Regions from separate parts of the Micromonospora sp. DT53 genome, predicted to be linked through region 1. Evidence: riboswitches for the same ligand, from Rfam matches in the RefSeq annotation. Region 1 holds a riboswitch; each other region holds the start of a gene.
What was found. Region 1 has a riboswitch for cyclic di-AMP ahead of ACLQ3B_RS07770 (coiled-coil domain-containing protein). Riboswitches for the same ligand answer to the same signal wherever they lie in the genome.
Positions count from the first base shown of each region.

Region 2: it holds a riboswitch for cyclic di-AMP, as region 1 does, so the genes downstream of both, ACLQ3B_RS10125 (NlpC/P60 family protein) here and ACLQ3B_RS07770 (coiled-coil domain-containing protein) in region 1, are expected to answer to the same signal.
Region 3: it holds a riboswitch for cyclic di-AMP, as region 1 does, so the genes downstream of both, ACLQ3B_RS01175 (coiled-coil domain-containing protein) here and ACLQ3B_RS07770 (coiled-coil domain-containing protein) in region 1, are expected to answer to the same signal.

Region 1 covers NZ_JBNCKM010000002.1:411,324-417,773, reverse strand. The annotation lists gene ACLQ3B_RS07780 (helix-turn-helix transcriptional regulator) at 1-282, opposite strand, end outside; gene ACLQ3B_RS07775 (carbonic anhydrase) at 508-1,236, shown strand; gene ACLQ3B_RS07770 (coiled-coil domain-containing protein) at 1,296-2,315, opposite strand; cyclic di-AMP (ydaO/yuaA leader) riboswitch at 2,320-2,450, opposite strand; gene ACLQ3B_RS07765 (YibE/F family protein) at 2,617-3,987, opposite strand; gene ACLQ3B_RS07760 (metal-sensitive transcriptional regulator) at 4,286-4,582, opposite strand; gene ACLQ3B_RS07755 (heavy-metal-associated domain-containing protein) at 4,678-4,887, shown strand; gene ACLQ3B_RS07750 (hypothetical protein) at 4,901-5,848, shown strand; gene ACLQ3B_RS07745 (heavy metal translocating P-type ATPase) at 5,861-6,450, shown strand, end outside.
Region 2 covers NZ_JBNCKM010000002.1:917,490-923,939, reverse strand. The annotation lists gene ACLQ3B_RS10135 (C40 family peptidase) at 138-1,151, shown strand; gene ACLQ3B_RS10130 (N-acetylmuramoyl-L-alanine amidase) at 1,208-3,190, opposite strand; cyclic di-AMP (ydaO/yuaA leader) riboswitch at 3,426-3,561, shown strand; gene ACLQ3B_RS10125 (NlpC/P60 family protein) at 3,575-4,615, shown strand; gene dcd (dCTP deaminase) at 4,690-5,268, opposite strand; gene ACLQ3B_RS10115 (pyridoxamine 5'-phosphate oxidase family protein) at 5,368-5,925, shown strand; tRNA gene ACLQ3B_RS10110 (tRNA-Gly) at 6,096-6,169, shown strand; gene ACLQ3B_RS10105 (SigE family RNA polymerase sigma factor) at 6,336-6,450, shown strand, end outside.
Region 3 covers NZ_JBNCKM010000001.1:223,993-230,442, forward strand. The annotation lists gene surE (5'/3'-nucleotidase SurE) at 1-818, opposite strand, end outside; gene ACLQ3B_RS01160 (PfkB family carbohydrate kinase) at 815-1,792, opposite strand; gene ACLQ3B_RS01165 (SRPBCC family protein) at 1,980-2,447, shown strand; gene ACLQ3B_RS01170 (hypothetical protein) at 2,544-3,041, opposite strand; gene ACLQ3B_RS01175 (coiled-coil domain-containing protein) at 3,186-4,250, opposite strand; cyclic di-AMP (ydaO/yuaA leader) riboswitch at 4,256-4,387, opposite strand; gene ACLQ3B_RS01180 (cation diffusion facilitator family transporter) at 4,529-5,446, opposite strand; gene ACLQ3B_RS01185 (HelD family protein) at 5,553-6,450, opposite strand, start outside.

The DNA.
Region 1 (6,450 bases):
GTCGCCGACCTGCCGGTCGGCCTCGGCGGGGTGTCGGAAGCGGCCGGCCGGGTTGAGGGTGTATTCGTTGCGTCGCCCGACCCGGGTGCGGTGCAGGTAACCGCCCGCTTCCAGGTCGGCCACGATCGCCTGGGCGGCCCGTTCGGTCACGCCGACCTCGGCCGCGACGTCACGCAGCCGGGCGGTCGGATCGCGGGCGATGGCCAGCAGGACGTGCCCGTGATTGGTGAGGAACGTCCAGTTCCGCCCGCCGTCGGTGTCGCCCGTCACCGTGCTCGCCATCGTGCCCGCCTTTCTCCGATGTCCGCCCGCCCTCGCGAGAGTCTTGCCCGCCCTGCACCGTGAGGGTGGCCCAGGGGGCGACCGGGGTCAACGTATGAAATCTAAATCACGCATACCTTGACGCATCTTACGGTGCGTGTGACGGTGGAGCACGAGCCAGCGCCCGCCACCCGTCCGGCGGAAAGCCAGCTTGACCAGGTCAGATGCGTCGAGACGAGGTGCGGGATGAGTCATACCGGGAGCGTCGGCGGTCAGCCGGGTGCGCAGCGGACCACCGACCGGGCGTCCGCGCTCAGCGAGCCGACCCGGGCGTACGCCGAGCTGGTCGCCGGCAACCTGCGCTTCGTCGGTGGCGCCCCACGCCACCCCAACCAGGATGCCGGGCACCGGGCCGCCGTGGCCGACGGGCAACACCCGTTCGCGGTGATCGTCGGCTGCTCCGACTCCCGGCTGGCCGCCGAGATCATCTTCGACCGCGGGCTGGGCGACCTCTTCGTGGTCCGCACCGCCGGGCACACCGCCGGCCCCGAAGTGCTCGGCAGCGTCGAGTACGCGGTGACCGTGCTCGGCACTCCGCTGGTGGTGGTGCTCGGCCACGACTCGTGCGGTGCGGTGCAGGCCGCCCGTGAGTCCGCCGCGACCGGCACCGCGCCGAGTGGCCATCTGCGCGCGGTGGTCGACGCCGTGCTGCCCAGCCTGCGGCGGGCCGAGGCCGAGGGCGTTGACGACATCGACGGCATCGTCGACATCCACATCGCACAGACCGTCGAGACGTTGCTCGGGCAGTCCCCCGTGCTTGCCGAAGAGGTGGCCCGGGGGCGGTGCGCGGTGGTGGGGGTGTCCTACCGGCTGGCCGCCGGAGTGGTGCGCCCGGTGGCCGCCTTGCCGGCTGGCTTCGCGACGCTGGACGCCCCGGCCAGGTCGACCGACCCGGCCACCCCGGCCACCGTCTGACGCGACGAGGGCCGCTCCGCGTCACGCGCGGAACGGCCCTCGACCGGGGATCGTGCGGGTCAGAGCAAAGACATGTGGACGTGGTCGGTGTGGTTCGACGGTCCGCTGTACGAGCTCCAGCCGGTGGCCGGGAACCAGATCTGCCGGTTCCAGATCACGTAGTAGATGCCGAGACGGTCGGCGTTACGGATGAGGAACGCGGCGACGTTGTTGCCGTACGTCCGGGTGTCGTTGTTGTGCCACGGAGAGAAGCCGCTCTTCTGCAACGACCAGTCGCAGGCGCGGCCCTTCGGGTGCTCCCACGGCCCGCCGGGGCGGTAGCAGCCGACGAACCGGTTGAAGCCGGCCGCCTTGACCTCCTTGTACGCGTGCAGCGTGCGCGGCGTGATGCAGCCGGACGTGGTGGGGTCCTTCTCGCTGCACGACTGGGGCTTCCAGTCACCGTCGGCGGTGCGACCCGGGCCGATCTTCGCGACCTTGGAGGTGGCGTCCACCAGGCCGCCGGTGAAACCCTTGCCGCCGACGAGGGAGAGCGCCTTGTCGGCCTCGCTCTTGCGCTTCGCCATCACGGCGGTCTGCTTCTGCTGCTCGCGGACCTCGGTGTCGAGGGCCAGCTTGGCCTGCTCGGCGCGGGCCTTCACCTCGTTGACCTCGGAGAGCTTCTTCTCGTTGACCATGTTCATCTCGTCGAGCATCCCGGCGCGCTGGACGAACGAGTCGGGCGCATCGCTCTCCAGCAGCAACGCGACCGCACCGATCCGGCCGGTCCGGTACGCCTGGGCGGCGATCTGCCCGACCTGCGGGGCCAACGCGTCCAGGTCGGCCTTGGCCCGGTCGACCTCCGCCGCCAACTCGCCCTGCCGCTTCTTGGATTTGTCCAGCTTGGACTTCGCGGCGGAGTAGTCGCGGTTGGCCTGCTCGATGACGTCGTTGAGCAGCTTGGGCTCGCCGTCCTCCTCGTGCCCGGACGGTGTGGGGTTCGTCGGGGCGGCGTGCGCCGGGAGCGGCCCGGCGAGCACGGTCAGTGCGGCGATCACGGCCGCCACGGGAGTCAACCAGCGGCGTAGGGGTGCCGTCACAATGTTCCCTTCCGTCGACCGCCGACCGGGTTAGCTGACGGGTTCGGGGCGGAAGTGGCCCCTACCGCTGACGCGGATTCACCCCAGGTACCTGGGTCCCCGGCTCGCCGGTTGGCGATTGGGCGGTGGCACCGCAGGCGCCGCTTCGCGCCTTCATCGGTAACCGGCAGCGAGGTTACCCGAGAGTCGACCGGGTGAGCTACGCCTGGATGCCGACCAAAAGCGTCATTTCGCCATAGCGTTGAGTGACCAGTGACGTGGTTCTCAGGGTGGATGCCCGATCTGGTCACGCTGAGGAGTGTCACCATGCCGTATCCGTGCTCCTGTTCGACTCCGGCCACCTGTCGGTGGCCTCGGATGGGGGTGTGGCCCGCTTCCGGTTCGGCTCGTCGGAGCCGACCGTTAGCGGCGAGATGAGTGCGGCCAGTGCCTCCGTGCGGTCCGACTGGGGCCGGGACGCGGGAGCGTCGGTGGACGGTGTGGCATCGGGGCGCCCGGCGGCGGTCACCACCGCGGCCAGCCCGGTGGTCAGCGGCACCGCGGCGATCAGACCGAGGGTGGCGACCGCGCTGCGGACGATCTCCTGCGCGAGGAACTCGCTGGTGAGGATCTGCCCGATCGGCCGCGAGTCGGCGGTGAGCAGGAGCAGCAGGGGCAGCGACGCGCCCGCGTACGCCAGCACGATGGTGTTGACGGTGGAGGCGATGTGCGCGCGGCCGACCCGGGTGGCCGCACGGTAGAGCTGCAACCGGGTCAGGCCGGGGTTGGCGTTCGCCAGCTCGGTGACGGTGGCAGCCTGGGTGACCGTCACGTCGTCGAGTACGCCGAGCGATCCGATGATGATTCCGGCGAGCAGCAGACCGTGCAGGTCCACGTCCCCCTGGAACATCGACAGGGTGGTGGCGTCCTCGCTGCCGAAGCCGGTGAGGTGGGTCGCGGCCGTGGCGATCGTGGCCAGTACGCCGGTCAGCACCAGGCTGCCCAGGGTGCCGAGTACCGCGACCGAGGTCTGTGCGGTGACCCCGTGGGTCAGATAGAGCACCACGAACATGATCAGGGCCGCGCCGACCACCGCCACCAGCAGTGGCGACCTGCCGGCGCCGATGCCGGGCAGCACGAAGGTGAGCAGGATGGCGAAGCTGGCGGCCAGCCCGGCGAGCGCGGCCAGACCTCGCCACCTACCGAAGGCGACGATCGCGGCCGCGAAGACCACCGCCAGCCACACCATCGGGGTGCCGCGTTGGTGCTCGGCGATGTTCCAGTTGCTGGTGGTGGGATCGGTCGGGTCGGCCAGCTCGACCAGGATGACCTCGTCGCCGACCTCGACCCGGGGTGCGCCGGGTCCGTCGGGCACCGGTGTCCGGACCTGCTGGCCGGCGGTCGGCCCGTCGTCCACCCGCACGTCGACAGTGCCGCACCGCCCGTCGCCGATCCTCGGTGTGCCCTCGGGGACCGACGGCACCGGCGGGCACGGTTCGCTCACCACCCGGGTGACCGTGCCGGGGTGGCGCGGCACGTCCGCACCGCCATCGGTCTGCGGTGACCCGCCGCGCGGCCAGAGCAGCGCCGCGGCCAGCACGGTGGCGACGAAGAGGGGTACCACCGTCAGCACGAGGATCCGTCGCACCCGTGGAGGGGCGGACGGAGCGGGGTGCGTGTGGTCGGCGGCCAAGGCGGGACTCCCAACGATCCGGTGCGGGGTACGGGTCAGCGGGCCGGGCGGTTCACCGTTTCGGTGGAAACGCGACGGACGGCGGCACGGATCGCTGCCTGATGACCGCTTGATCACGGACGGTCAGTGCTCGGCCCGGTCGGCCGGGAACGACGCCATGTCGTGGCGTCGCCGGTGCCTGACTGTGCGGCGGCATACGGAGGGCCATCGTGGGAGATGCTAGCCAGCCCACCCGGGGGGTGCAGGTCGTGGCGGAGTGTCGGGCGGCCGAACCGCCCGTACGGCGGTCTCCGGGCGGTCAGCCGCGCTTCATGAGCCGGCCGACCGCCGCCATCATCTCGGTGGCCATCTCGTCGGCCCGGCCCTCGGCGGCGCCCTCGTGCATGCAGTGCCGGGCGTGCCCGTCGAGCAGCCCGAGGGCCACCTTGTCGAGGGCGGCCTGGATCGCGGAGATCTGGGTGAGCACGTCGATGCAGTAGCGGTCGTCGTCGACCATCTTCTCGATGCCCCGGACCTGCCCCTCGACGCGGCGGAGCCGCGCGAGCAGCTGGTCCTTGCTGGCGGTGTATCCGCGGATCGGGGTGGGTGCGGTCATGCCGACCACGATACCGTACCCCCAGGGGGTATGGTACGGTCGTGGTCCGATGAGATACCCCCACCGGGTACCGGTACCGCAAAGGAGACGATCCGATGGTCAACACCACGTACCAGGTGCAGGGCATGACCTGCGGGCACTGCGTCAGCGCGGTGAGCGCCGAGGTCGGCGCCATCACGGGCGTGCGTGACGTCCAGGTCGACCTGGAGGCCGGCCGGGTCACCGTCAGCAGCGACCAGCCGCTGGACACCGCGGTCGTCCGGGCCGCCGTCGACGAGGCCGGCTACGACCTCGTCGACGCGTGATCGGGAGGCCGGCGTGCGTACGGTGACGCGACTGGCCGGGTTCGCCGTCGGCCTGGCGGCGGTCTTCGGCGCGACGTACGGGGTCGGCCGGGTGGTCGACCGCACTCCGGTGGTCGAGGGTCGGCACGATGGTGTCGCCGCCCATGAGGCGGGAGAAAGCCCCGAGCCTGCCGACCGGCTTCCCGGCGGGCTGCTCGTCTCCGAGCGCGGCTACACCCTCGAACCGGTCGACGCCCCGCTCGGCGAGTTCGCCTTCCGGATCACCGGCCCGGACGGCCGCCCGGTCACCCGGTACGAGGTGGCGCACGACAAGCTGATGCACCTGATCGTCGCCCGCCGGGACCTCTCCGGCTTCCGCCACGTCCATCCCGACCTGGCCTCGGACGGCACCTGGCGGGTCGACACCCCGCTGGCCGGCCCCGGGCAGTGGCGGGCGTTCGCCGACTTCGCCCCGACCGGGGGCGAGCCGCTGACCCTCGGCGCGGACGTGATCGTCCCCGGGGAGCTGACCGAACGGCCGTTGCCCGCCCCGGCGACCAGCACCACCGTCGACGGCTACACGGTCACCCTGACCGGTGCGCCGCAGCCCGGCCGCACGTCATCGCTGACCCTGACCGTCAGCCGGGACGGGCAGCCGGTCACCGACCTGGAGCCCTACCTGGGCGCGTACGGGCACCTGGTGGCACTGCGCCGGGGTGATCTGGCGTACCTGCACGTGCACCCGGACGGGACGCCCGGCGATGGGCGCACCCGACCCGGTCCGGCCGTCACCTTCCTCGCCGAGGTGCCCTCGGCCGGCAGCTACCGGCTCTACCTCGACTTCCAACACGGCGGGCGGGTGCACACCGCCGAGTTCACGGTGGTCGCCGGCGCTGCCGCGACCGGCGACGTCCCCACCCCGAGCGGGCCCGCGCCGACAGGTGCGGCCGACCACGGCACCCCCGGGCACGGACACGACTGACGGGACCAGACGATGACCACCACCAGCAGACCGCTGCCCGAGGCGCCGAACCGGATCGAACTGGCGATCGGCGGAATGACCTGCGCCGCGTGTGCCGCCCGGATCGAGAAGAAGCTCAACCGGATGGACGGGGTGAGCGCCACCGTCAACTACGCCACCGAGAAGGCGACGGTCCGGTACGTCGACGGCGTCACGCCGGACGACCTGATCGTGACCGTCCAGAAGACCGGTTACACGGCGGCGCTGCCGGCCCCGCCCAGCGCGGAACCCCCGGTGGACCCGTTGCGGGGTCCGCGTACCCGGCTCTGGGTCTCGGTGGCCCTGAGCGTGCCGGTGATCCTGCTGGCCATGGTCCCGGCCTGGCAGTTCGACTACTGGCAGTGGCTGTCGCTGACCCTGGCCGCCCCGGTGGTGGTCTGGGGTGGGCTGCCGTTCCACCGGGCCGCCTGGACGAACCTGCGGCACGGCGCGGCCACCATGGACACGCTTGTGTCGCTCGGCACCCTGGCCGCGTTCGGCTGGTCGCTCTGGGCGCTCTTCCTCGGTGACGCGGGGATGCCCGGGATGACGCACCCGTTCCGCTTCGACATCACCCGCACCGA
Region 2 (6,450 bases), 510 kb from region 1:
GCACGACAGTGATGGTTACTGCGGTCACCTTGATTACCGCCCCGAGCTTCCCTAATGTGGGGCACCGACCGCTGTGGGTCGTCTGCCTCGGCCCTTCCCTCACGCGAGGCGCCCGGCGGTCGGTTGCAAAGGAGTCGGTGCCGGTGGCAACCATGCCCCCTCATCGTCACGACCTGACTGCGTCTGCTCGCTCTGGTGGCCTGCGCCGCGTCGCGCACCGGGTGCTCGTCCTGGTCGCTGCCGCAGCGGTCGGCGCCGGTCTGTTGACCGCGCCGGCACATGCCGCGCCCACGGTCGACGAGATCGAGGCGCAGATCGACAAGAAGTGGGAGCAGTTGGAGCCCACCATCGAGCAGTACAACAAGGTCCGGGCGCAGCTGAAGGTCAACCGACAGAAGTCGGCGAACCTGCAGAAGAAGATCGAGCCGCTGGCGCTGCAGAGCGAGCTGGCGCTCAACCGGGTCGGTGATCTCGCCTCCCGGTACTACATCTCGGGCCCGTCGCAAGACATCGGCGCGCTGCTGGTCAGCGCCAAGCCGGACACGCTCACCGAGCAGCTCACCATCCTCGACCGGCTCGCCGCGCGGGAGCGCAAGGAGGTCGAGGGCGTGCTGGCCGTACGGGCCAAGTACGACGGTGAGAAGCAGAAGCTGGACGCGCTGATCGTCACCCAGACCAAGCAGCAGAACGAGCTGGCGGCCAAGAAGAAGCAGATCGACGCCGAGATCAAGCAGCTCGAGGCGTCGATGCCCAAGACCACAGTCAAGACCGCGGCCTGCCCGACCATCAACGGAGTGTTCAGCGCGGCGGCTCGCACCGCGATCAAGACCGCCTGCGGCAAGGTCGGCAAGCCGTACGTCTGGGGCGCCACCGGTCCGAACTCGTTCGACTGCTCGGGGCTGACCCAGTACGCGTACAAGGCAGCGGGGATCTACCTCACCCACCACACAGGTGACCAGTGGAACGAGGGCAAGGCCGTTTCGCGAGCCGACGCCCGGCCCGGTGACCTGGTCTTCTTCTTCTCCGGCCTGAGTCACGTCGGGCTCTATCTGGGCAACAACACAATGGTGCACGCGCCGCGTGCCGGTAAACCGGTGCAGGTGTCCAGCATCAACACCATGCCTGTCGCCGGGTTCCGTAGACCTGGCTGATCCACCTCGCGCGACACGACGGCCCCCGGTCACCGACCGGGGGCCGTCGTGGTTTCTCAGCGGGGTGCGCCCACCGGCGACGGCAACAGCTGCACGTCGGCGAGGTCGACGTACATGATCCGGTGGCCGAACTGGATCTGCGCGTAGCGGTTCTTGCCGCGAATCACAGTCCAGTCACCGGGCGAGGAGCCGTCGACGGTGCTGGCCCGGTAGTACTCGCCGGCCAGCACCGCGCCGACGGCGTACCGCTGCCCGGCGGCCAGGGTGTACTGCAACGGCGAGATCGCCTGGTAGGGCACCCCGTCCGGGTACGCCGACTGCTCCGGGTACGCCCGTCCGTAGACCGGAATGGTGGCCCGGCCGGGCTTCGGGGTGGCCACGACGCCGACGGTCCAGCTGGCGGTCGGCGCGGACGTCGGGTTGTGGAACCAGGCCCGCTGCCCGAGGTACCAGATCGCCGTCCAGTCGCCCTGCCGTCCGGCCAGCGCGTACGTCTGCCCGGCGGATGCCCGGGCACCATGGTCCGACACGGCCATCGTGTTCGGGGTGCCGTCCGGGCGGAGCGCGATGTCGTTGACCAGCGGCGCGTCGGCGGACGGTGCGCCGCGCAGCACCACCGCCGAGGAGCCGCGGGGCGCGCACGGCACGCCCACGGTGACGCAGCCGGTGAACGCCGGCTGGTTGGTGGCGTAGTCCGGGTCGATCCGGACCAGCCCGGTGGCCGGGGTGCCGGTGTCCAGTCGAGGTGCGTGCAGCAGGTCGAAGTAGTGCGTCCAGTCCCAGTACGGCCCCGGATCCCAGTGCATCCCCCGCACGGTCGAGGCGATGGTGCCGGGCACGTTGTCGTGGCCGATGATGTGCTGGCGGTCCAGGGGGATGCCCAGCCGCAGCGCCAGATGCCGGACCAGCTTCGCCGAGGTCCGGTACATCGCCTCGGTGTACCAGGTGCCCTGCGCCGCGAAGCCCTCGTGTTCCAGCCCGATCGACTTGGCGTTGACGTACCAGTTGCCGGCGTGCCAGCCGACGTCCTTGGTCCGCACGTGCTGGGCGATGTGTCCGTCGACCGAGCGCAGCGAGTAGTGCCAGCTCACGTAGGTCGGATCCTGGACGAGTTGCAGGGTCGTCGCCCAACTCGCCTCGGTGTCGTGGATGACGATGTACTCGATCTTCTGCCGCGCGGGCCGGTCGGAGAGGTCGTGGTTGCCGTAGTCCCCGTCGCCGAACGCCTCGTAGGGCGCCGGGATCCACTCGCAGGAGATGGTGCGCGGGCACTCCACCCCGTCCGGGCGGGCCAGCCGGCGTAGGCCCAGCCGGTCCAGCCAGGAACGCTCGGGCCGCACCGTGCGGGCCGGCAGGGTGATCCGCTGGCCGTCGTCGGTCACCCGGGACTCGCCCGCGCCGATGGTGGTGAAGACCTCGTCGGCGAAGGCCGCCGCGGCGTCGGCGCTGTCCGCGCCGGAGTAGCGTGCCACCGCGCCGTACCAGGCCGCCGGGTCGGTGTCCGCGCCGACCGGCGCGTTCAGATCCCGTTGGTACGCGCCCAGCAGCGCCGCCCCACCCCGGATGTTGAGACCCGCGTCGGTGCGCAGTGCCTCGGGGGCGGCGCCGGTCAGCGCGGCGGCGGCGTCCACGGTCTGCAACGCGGCGGTGGACGGCGCGGCGGCCTCGACCGGCCGGGGCGCGGCCACCCGGGCGGGACGGGAGTCGTCGCCGCGTGGGTCCTCGGCACCGGCGTCGTGGTGACCGCGCCCGGGTAGGGCGGCCACGTGTCGGGCGTCGGTCAGGTGCATCGGGCCGTAGCCGCCACTGGTGCTCGGTGTGCCGGCGTTGGTGTCCCAGCGCGACTCCAGGTAGGAGACGCCGAGCAGGACGACGGCCGGCACGCCGTACTCGCTGGCCGCGGCGGCGTACTGCTGCTGGCGGTCGGTGGTGGGCGCGGCGGTGGCCGGGCCGGCGGAGAGTGGCGCCGTGGTCGCGGCGGCGACCACGGTGGCGGCGAGCAGTGCCCGCCAGCCGGTCGACAGGGTTGAATGATGCATCGAACCCCCTAGATTCTCGCGGAGTGAGGTCAGGTCACCATCGCGCCGCCCGGGAGGTCACGTCAATGCCTTTCCATCTATCGAAGTATGTGGAAAGAATTCTTCACACACGGTCGGTGACCTCGTCCAATCGGTACGGAGTGTCACGGCCGCACGGGTTGCGGATCGGTAACAAGCGTCTCTACTCTGGTCATTCGTCGGCCCGACAGCAGCTCCGCCCAGCCTGGGCGGTAACGGACCGACACCGCCGAGTCGTTTCCGAGCGAACCGGGGACCCAGGTCCCTCGGGGTGAATCCGCAGCCACTGCGGTAGGGCGCCGACTTCCCGCCCGAACCCGTCAGCTAACCCGGTAGGCGGTCAGGAAGAAGGAGTACGGAACCCCGGTGGCACTCCATGCCCCGCGGCCGTCGTCCGAGCGGCCGGCATCAGCCGGCCCGGCGTCGATCGTGCCGCGCCCACGCTGGTCCCGCTTCACCACAGCTATCGCCGCGCTGGCCGGCATCGCCGTCGTCCTGACCGGCAGTGCCACGGCGGCCCACGCCGACCCGTCCGTCGCCGAGATCGAGCGCCAGATCGACGCCGACTGGAACAAGCTCGAACCGGTCATCGAACGGCACAACGCCACCCGCACCGACCTCGCCGCGAAGCGCAAGCAGGCCGACGCGCTGGCCGCCCGGATCACCCCGCTGGAGCGTCAGGTCGACGCCGCGATGGACAAGGTCAGCGCCCTGGCCGTACGCGCGTACAAGGGCGAGAACGTCTCGACAGTCAACGCGGTGCTGGGCAGCCGGTCGCCCAGCGAGGTGGTCGGCCAGCTGGAAATGCTCGACCGCTTCGCGCACAACCAGCAGAAGGACGTACGTGAGGTGGCCGACCTGCGCGACCAGTTGGCCGCCCAGAAGGCGCCACTGGACGAGATGGTGGCCCAGCTGACCCGCACCGAGGCCCAGCTGGCGGCGAAGAAGAAGCAGATCAACGACGAGATCGACCGCCTACAGAAGCTGCGCCTCAAGGTGTACGGCAGCGGTGGTGGCGGTCCGCTGCGCCCAGCACCCTGCCCGGGTAGCTACCCCGGCGGCGCCGCGGGCACCGCTGTCAAGTTCGCCTGCGCGCAGATCGGCAAGCCCTACGTCTGGGGCGCCGAGGGTCCGAACTCGTACGACTGCTCCGGGCTGATGCTGGCCGCCTGGGCGAAGGCGGGCGTGTCCCTGCCGCACAACGCCGCCGCGCAGAGCCGCGTCACGAAGAACGTCAGCAAGGGCGACCTGCGCCCCGGCGACCTGGTCTTCTACTACAGCGACATCCACCACGTCGGCATGTACGTCGGCGGCGGCTGGGTGGTGCACGCCTCGCAGGCCGGTCAACCGGTCAAGATGAAGAAGGTCGACGACGGCCCGATCCACAGCTACGGCCGCCCGGGCTGACCCTGGGTGACCGGAGGGCCCGTCGCGATCCGGTCGCGGCGGGCCCTCGTCGTTCTGGTCTCAGCGGGTGACCCTCAGCGGGTTGGCCAGGTGCGCCAGTGCTGCCAGGCGCGGCTGGGCGTCGGCCCCCGCTGGCCCTGGTAGCGCGAGCCGTAGACCACCGAGCCGTACGGGTGCTCGGCTGGCGAGGAGAGCCGGAAGATGCAGAGCTGGCCGATCTTCATGCCTGGCCACAGGGTGATCGGCAGGTTCGCCACGTTCGAGAGTTCCAGCGTCACGTGGCCGGAGAAGCCCGGGTCGATGAAACCGGCGGTGGAGTGCGTGAGCAGCCCGAGCCGGCCCAGGGAGCTCTTGCCCTCCAGTCGGCCGGCGAGCTGGTCACCCAGCGAGATGACCTCCAGCGTCGAGGCGAGCACGAACTCCCCCGGGTGCAGCACGAACGGCTCGCCGTCGGGGACCTCGACCACCGACGTCAGGTCGTCCTGCTGCATGGCCGGATCGATGTGGGTGTAGAGGTGGTTGTTGAAGACCCGGAACAGCCGGTCGAGTCGCACGTCGATGCTGGACGGTTGGACCAGGGTGGGCTCGAACGGCTCCAGGCCCAGCGTGCCGGCCTTGATCTCGGAGACCAGGTCGCGGTCGGAGAGCAGCATCGGACCACCATAGCCGCGTTGCCGAAAGTGGCCGGATTCGGTGCCGGTGACCAGCGCGTCGAGGTCGCCGCTCGTACATTTGTTCGATAGAATGCCCGCATGGCTTCCTGGTCCGAATTCGCCGCCGACGAGCCCCGACTCGCCGACGGGATCCGCGTTCTCCTCCAGCAGTACGGGCCGGGCTTCGGCTATCTGGCCACGGTCCGCGCCGACGGCGGGCCCCGCGTCCACCCGGTCTCCCCGGTGATCACCGCCGAGGGGCTGTTCTGCTTCATCATCGACTCTCCCAAGCGCCGCGACCTCGAACGTGACGGCCGTTACGCGCTGCACTCGTTCCCTGCGGAGGAGAGCGACGACGAGGCGTACGTGGCGGGGCGCGCCCGTCCGGTGACCGATCCGGCCCGGCTGGCGCAACTGGCGCAGAGCGCCCGCGCCGAGCCGCAGGTCGACTGGCGGCTCTTCGAGTTCACCGTCGACGTGGCAATGCTCACCCGCCGCGAGCAGCACATCGCCGGCATTCCGGGCCTCGCGCCGGGTCGGCCGGCCGTCCGGGTCTGGCTCGACCCGCACGCCCCGTCGGCGGCCGCCGCCCCACTCGCCGTTCCGCAGCCGCGCCCGACCCGCCTCAGCCGCGACGTCCAGTGCACAGCCGCATGATCGACTCGGTTTCGCTGAAGCCGCGGTGTCCCGGCGCTCCGGATGCCCCGACTTCCAGAAACCCGAGTGGATCAACCCGGGCCGGCCCGGGCGCGCGGTAGGCGAACGCCGCTGCCAGCGGGGGTGCCTGGGTGCACGGGCTCGACGACTCGGGTACAGTGGTGCCGCTTGCGGGTGTAGTTCAATGGCAGAACATCAGCTTCCCAAGCTGACAGTGCGGGTTCGATTCCCGTCACCCGCTCCACCGCGAAGGCCCTGGCCAGGACGTGAGTCCCAGCCAGGGCCTTCGATGCTGTTGCGGCCAGCAGCGCCCGCGGCCGACAAGACCGTGAAGGCCCCCAACCCCGGCCGTTCCTGCGTTAACCCCGCTGACCTCCCAGAGCGTTCAAGTGGTGGGAGGTACACACACCATGCAACGACCTCGGGAACTGGCGCCACCGGAAGGCTTCGCCGACTTCGTCGCGGCGCGCTCCGATGCACTGCTGCGTTCGGCCTGGCTGCTCACCGGTGACGCCGGGCGGGCCG
Region 3 (6,450 bases), on a different contig from region 1:
TCGTCCAGGCCGGTCAGGTCGATGTCGGTCGCCTCGGTGACCGCTCGGATGGCCGTCACCGACGCGTACCCGGCGGCCAGCAACGCCACGTCCGTGCCGGGCTGTGCGGCCTGCCCCGGCTCCTCCAGCGACGTACGGACGAAGCCGTGGCCGGATTCGGCCACCGTCATCTGTACCTGGCCGAAGCTGGCCAGGGTGCCTCGCCGTACCCCGCGCAGCTGCCCGTGCGGCAGGTCCGGGGAGTTGACGTTGAGCACGCTCTCCATCGGCGCGGAGGTCAGCCGGGGGAGCAGGTCCAGGGCGACCCGGGCGGCGGTGCTCCAGTGCCGGTCGGCGTCGCGTACCCGGGCGGCGGCGTCCACCGCGGCGCCACCGCTCGCGGCCGTCGCCTCGCCGGCCGAGAGCACGTCCAGGGACACCGCCATCGCCCGGCAGCCGTTCGTGGCGGCGGTGAACGCGGCGCCCACCGTTCCGGAGTGCAGCACCGCCCGGCCGGCGTTGGCACCCCGGTTGACACCGGAGAGCACCACCGACGGCGGTGGACCGAACGCCCCGTGCAGGGCGATCAGCGTGATGAAGCCGGGGGACCCACCGACCCCGTACGCCGGCACACCCGCCAGGTCCGGCAGCGGATGGTCGTTCACGACGACTCGCCCGTCGCGCTCCAGGGCGCTCATCGCGGCGCTGGTGCCGCTCGCCTCCTCCATCGGTGCGGCGACCACCACGTCCAGGCCCCGCTGCCTGGCCGCCCAGGCCAGTGCCTGGATGCCCGGCGCCGCGATCCCGTCGTCGTTGGTGATCAGCACTCGCAGGGTCATCGCTCGACCACCCGGCCGGCCAACTCGTCCGGGGTGGTCCGTTCCTGTTGCCGGCTGTCCGCCGGCACCAGCCGGACCCGGTCCACCAGACCGGTGATCGAATCGAGTCGCCCGGTGCCCAGGCCGTGCCGGGTCACGTTCAGCGCGCCGGCGGCGGCGCCGGTGCGGATGGCGGTCCGGATGTCCCCGCCCCTGGCCACGACGGCCGCCACCCCGGCGGTCATCGAGTCGCCCGCGCCGCGCGGGTCGGCGGCCTCCAGTCGGGGCATCTCGACCTGGAACAGCTCCCCGTCGATGAGCGCCAACGCCGGCTGGTCGGCCCGGCTCACCACCACCGTCTCGGCGCCGCCCGCGTGCAGCTCGTACATGGCCCGGGTCAGCTCCACGGTGTCGTCGCTGCGGGCGCGGCCGTCGCGGATCAACTCCTCGTGACTCACCTTGAGGAAGAACACCCCGCTCTCCAGCACCGAACCGAGGTGATCGCCGGAGAGGTCGACCACCACCCGGCCACCGTTCGCGCCGAGATCGGCGGCGAAGCGTCGGTACAGGTCGGCGGGTACGAGCCAGGGTTCGTTCGGCCCACTGAGGATGCTCACCGAGGCCCGCAGGCCCTCGCCGAGGGCGAGGTTGTACAGCTCGTCGATCTCGTGCCGGCTCAGCGGCTGCCCGGGCACGTCGGCGATCTCCTGCCGGGAGCCCTCCCGGCGGTCGTGCACGTACCCGCCGCTACCGGAGTCGCGGACCACCACCTTGAGGTCCACGCCCTCGCTGACCAGCAGCGGCTCCAGCACCTGGCCGATCTCGCCACCGAGGGCGGCGCAGAGCACCACGTCGACACCCAGGGAGATCACCATCCGGGCCTGCCAGACACCCTGCCCGCCGGGGTGCAGGTGCAGCTCGGGGTGATCGTTGGGCTGGTCCAGGGTCACCGTCAGTTGTGGAGTGGGCGCGAAGACCATCACGTGCCCGCTCATCGGTCGTCGCCGTTCATGCTGGCCGCCTCCGGCATCTTCGGAAGATTTGCACCAACCGACCTTAATGGGGCAGGTGGCGGCAGGTCGCACCATCGGCCCGGTCCGGCGCGGCGCTGCGGGTCGTCGGGCGTTGCCAGCCAGACATCGGTACGGGACGATCGGGCGACCAACGACGGCGGGAGACGGTGTGCTCAGCAGCGATACCTTCAGTTACACCGTTCAGGCCCGATGCTCGCCCGCCGAGGCGGCGGCGCTGCTCAGCGACCTGACCCGGCAGGGTGAGCTGCACCCGCTGATCGTCCGGGTCCGCCGGGTGCCACCCCGACCCGGAGCCCAGGCCAGCTACACGATCAACGACCGGTTGGCGGCCGGCCCGCTGCGCTTCCGGACGACGTACCACGCGGATGTGCTGATCAGCGAGGCCGACGAGATCGTCATGGTGGCTCGCCAGTGGCCCGCCACCACGGTGCGCAACCACACCCGACTGCGCGCCGAGCCGGACGGCCTGGTCCGCATCGACGTCGAGATCACCCTGACCGCGCCGAAGCCGCTGTTCCGCTACGCGTTCCGCCAGGCCCAAGCCGCTCACCTGGCCCTGGCCACCCGCCTGGGCGCCGCCCTGGACCGCACCAACAATCCGCCACCCCCGGTCTGATTCGCCCCGACCCGGCCCGCCGATCTCGCGGTTTCAGTTGTCGACGTCAGCGAGGATGCCCCATCTGCCGGGACGGCAAGTGCAAGATCGCGGGCGCTAGGTTGTGGTTGCGACGCGATCTCGGGTGGGGGTGGGGCGGCGGCGGCCCCACGGCTTGTAGGTGGACAGCACCGTCGCGATGATCATCAGGGTGGTCGACACCGCCGGCGCGATGACCAGGTCGGCGCGATCCCGGGTGGGTAGGGCGGCGCCGACCGCTCCGGCGTGGCGCAGGTTCGGCAGGAGCAGAAACAGCACCAGCCCGACCATCACCGTGGTGAGCACGAGCTTGACCAGCACCCAACGGTGGCGCAGCAGGCCCCACGGGGTGAGCAGCGAGCTGGCGACTCCGATCAGCCAGACCAGGACGCTCAGCGGCGCGAACAGCACCGTGCCGACCAGGGCCATGACCGGATAGGCCACTCCCGGGTCGGTGCCCCGCTGCACGGCGATGCCGAGGGTGAGCAGCACCAGGTCGGCGCCCAGCCAGCCGAGCGCGGTGACGAGGTGCAGGGTGAGCAGCGCCTTGCGGGTGGTGGGTCGGATCCGAGGCATACCGCGATGCTGCCCGCCGGCCCCGGCCGGGTCGTCCGACGAGCGACGACATCACGGGTACGCCCGGCGACGTAGTGCCGGCCCAGACGCACGCGCTGCCGGTGAGCCATCGACGATGACGCACCGGCAGCACGAAAGCGTGGGTCAGTAGACCGACAGGTGTACGTGGTTGGTGTGGTCGGTCGACGGGGTGCCGTGCGCCCCGCTGTACGACTTCCACCCGCTGCTGGGCAGCCAGATCTGCCTGTACCAGATCACGTAGAGCACGGCGAGCCGGTCCGCGTTGCGGATGAAGTACGCGGCCAGGTTGTTGCCGTACGTCTTGTCGCCGCCGGTGGCTGCTCCGCCGAAGCCGCCCTTCTGTGCCGCGAAGTCGCAGGCTCGGCCCTTCGGGTGTTCGCCGGAGCCGCTGGGGCGGTGGCACGAGACGTACCGGGTGAAGCCCGCGGCCTTGGCCTGGTTGAGCGCGTGCAGGGTGCGCGGGGTGATGCAGCCGCTTGCCGGCGTGGGGTCGTTGACGCTGCAGGACTCGGAGGGCCAGGAGCCGTCGGAGTTGCGCGGCGCGGCCTTCGCGTTGGCGGTGGAGGTGCCCCGGTTGGAGTCGGTGTCCGCGGTGGTCTGCGGCTTGGGTGTGGTGGCCACGGTCAGGGCCCGTTCGGCCTGTTCCTTGCGCTTGGCCATCACCGCGACCTGCTTGCGTTGTTCGGTGATCTCGCCGTCCAGGGCGCCCCGGGTGCGGTTGGACTGGTCCTTGCTCTTCAGCAGGTCGCGCAGCACCCTGTCCTCGTTGGCGGCGACCGCGTCCAGCGCGGCGGCCCGGTCCATGAAGCCTTCCGGGGTGTTGCTGTTGAGCAGCGCCGACATCGCGCCGAGCCGGCCGGTGCGGTACGCCACTCCGGCGATCTCGCCGACCTTGCCGCTGCGCTGGTCGATCTCGACCTCGATGGTCTTCAGCTGGGTGGCGAGCTGCTGTTGCCGTTGCACGGAGGTGTCCAGGGCGCGCTTCGCGTCCAGGTAGCCCTTGCTGGCCGCCTCGAGTTGGGCGCGCAACGCCGGGGTGCCGCCCTCCTCGTCGGAGTCGGGTGCGGCGGCTCGCTGGCCGGTCGGGGGAGCGGCCGAGGCGGTGCCGGCCGGAAGCGCGACGCCGAGGGCGAACATCGCGACGATCAGGGCCGCCAGTCGGGCGGCGGGTGGTCGTGCTGGTGCCACTGCGCATGTCCTTCCGTCAGCCGCCGACCGGGTTAGCTGACGGGTTCGGGACGGAAGATCCCTACCGCTGACGCGGATGCACCCCAGAAACATGGTTCCCCGGTTCGCCCGGCTGGGCGATTAGGCGGCGACCACCACCGGCGCCGGGAGGCGCCGCCTGGTGGAGGCCGGGACTGAGCCTACCGGTGCCGATGGGGCCGCTGCAGCCAATGTGACGGACGGTGCGTGCGTCAGCACCAAGAAGTACGGCAAAGCGGGGTAATGCGCCGAAAGCCCCGTCACCACTCGATGGATCCACACGCTCCGGAGGCGGCGCCGGGCTCGATCTGCAAGGTCGCGTGCTCGATGCGGAAGTCGTCGTGCAGGGCCGTACGCGCCGCGGTGAGCACCGCGCCGACCTCCGCGCCAGCTGCCATGGTCAGGTGTGCGGAGGCCACCTCCATGCCGGAGGTGAGCGTCCAGACGTGCAGGTCGTGCACCTCGACGACACCGGGGACCGCGGCCAGCCGGTCGTGCACGGCTGTCACCTGGAGGTGCTCCGGGGCGGCCTGCACCAGGATGCGGATGGCGGCGCGGGCCAGCCGCCAGGTGCGCGGCAGGATGAACACGCCGATGGCGACCGCGACCAGGGGGTCGGCCCACCACCAGTCGGTGACGGTGATGAGCAGCGCCGCGCCGATGACGCCGACCGAGCCGAGCAGGTCGCCGAGCACCTCCAGGTAGGCGCCCTGGAGGTTGATGCTCTCTCGGGCCCCGGCGCGCAGCAGGGCGAAGGCGGCGATGTTCGCGAGCAGGCCGAGCACGGCGACCGCGAGCATCGGGCCGGCGATGACCTGGTGTGGATCGCCGAAACGGCGGATCGCCTCGATCACCACGTAGATCGCGACGCCGGAGAGCAGGACGGCGTTGGCGAGTGCGGCGAGCACCTCGAGTCGGTAGAGCCCGAAGGTGCGCTGCGGGTCGCCGGTGGCCCGCCGGGTCGCCGTGATCGCGGCGAGTGCCATCCCGATGCCGAGCACGTCGGTGAACATGTGCCCGGCGTCGGAGAGCAGGGCGAGTGAGCCGGTGTGCAGGGCGACCACCGCCTCGACCACCATCAGGGTGGCGAGCAGCCCGAATGCCGCCCAGAGTCGACCCCGGTGCTGGTGCGCGGCATTGGCGACGGACCCGTGGTGGTGGTCATGACCTGCGCCCACGAGAACCACCTTCCGCCGCTGGCCGGGACCCGGTCAAATGTATGCTCACATCGCTATGTGTGCAAGTGTACGTGCGGCGTCTCCCACCGACGGCAGTCCGCGCAGTTCAGCCGGTCGGGTCGATGGTGGTGAGCCGCTGGGTGGCCCGGGAGAGCGCCACGTACAGGGTGCGTACCCCGGCACCCGGATCCGCCCGGATCTCGCTCGGGGCGACCAGCACCACCCCGTCGTACTCCATGCCCTTGGCCTCCAGGCTGGTCACCACCTGCAACCTCGGCGCGCCGAGCGCGCCGAGCCAGCCGGCGACCTCGTCGCGGCGGGGGACCGGCGTGATCACCCCGACCGTGCCCTCCACCTCGGCCAGCAGGCCGGTGGCGGCCTCCACGGTCGCGGTCTCCAGGCCCGTGGCGGGCACCACCAGCTCGACCGGTTCGACCCCGGTGGAGCGGACGGCGGTCGGCAGCGGAAGGTCGGGGTAGAGCCGGCGGATCTCCGCCGCCGCCACCGCGAAGATCTCCGCCGAGTTGCGGTAGTTCGTGGTGAGCGTGAAATCGTGCCGCTTACGCCGGCCCAGCGCCTGGTCGCGGGCTCGGGTCAGCTCCTCCGGGTCGCCGGTCCACGCGGTCTGCGCAGGGTCGCCCACCACGGTCCAGGAGGCCAGTCGGCCACGTCGACCGATCATCCGCCACTGCATCGGCGAAACGTCCTGCGCCTCGTCCACCACCACGTGCGCGTACTCCCGGTAGTCCTCCGGGCGCTCCCGGGCCGCCGCGCGGGCGGCCCGCTGCCGTTCACCGAGGGTGCTCAACTCGCGGACGCCCCCGGCGAGCTGGAACGGATCGCGTCGCGCGCGAGCCGGCTGCGCGGGCTTGCCGAGCAGCGCGTCCAACTCGTCCAACAGCGCCACGTCGGCGATGGTCAGCCCGGCCGAGTCCAGGTTCCGGTACGCGGCGTCGAGCAGCCGGATCTCCGCCGAGGAGAGGATTCCCCCGGCGTAGCGGCGC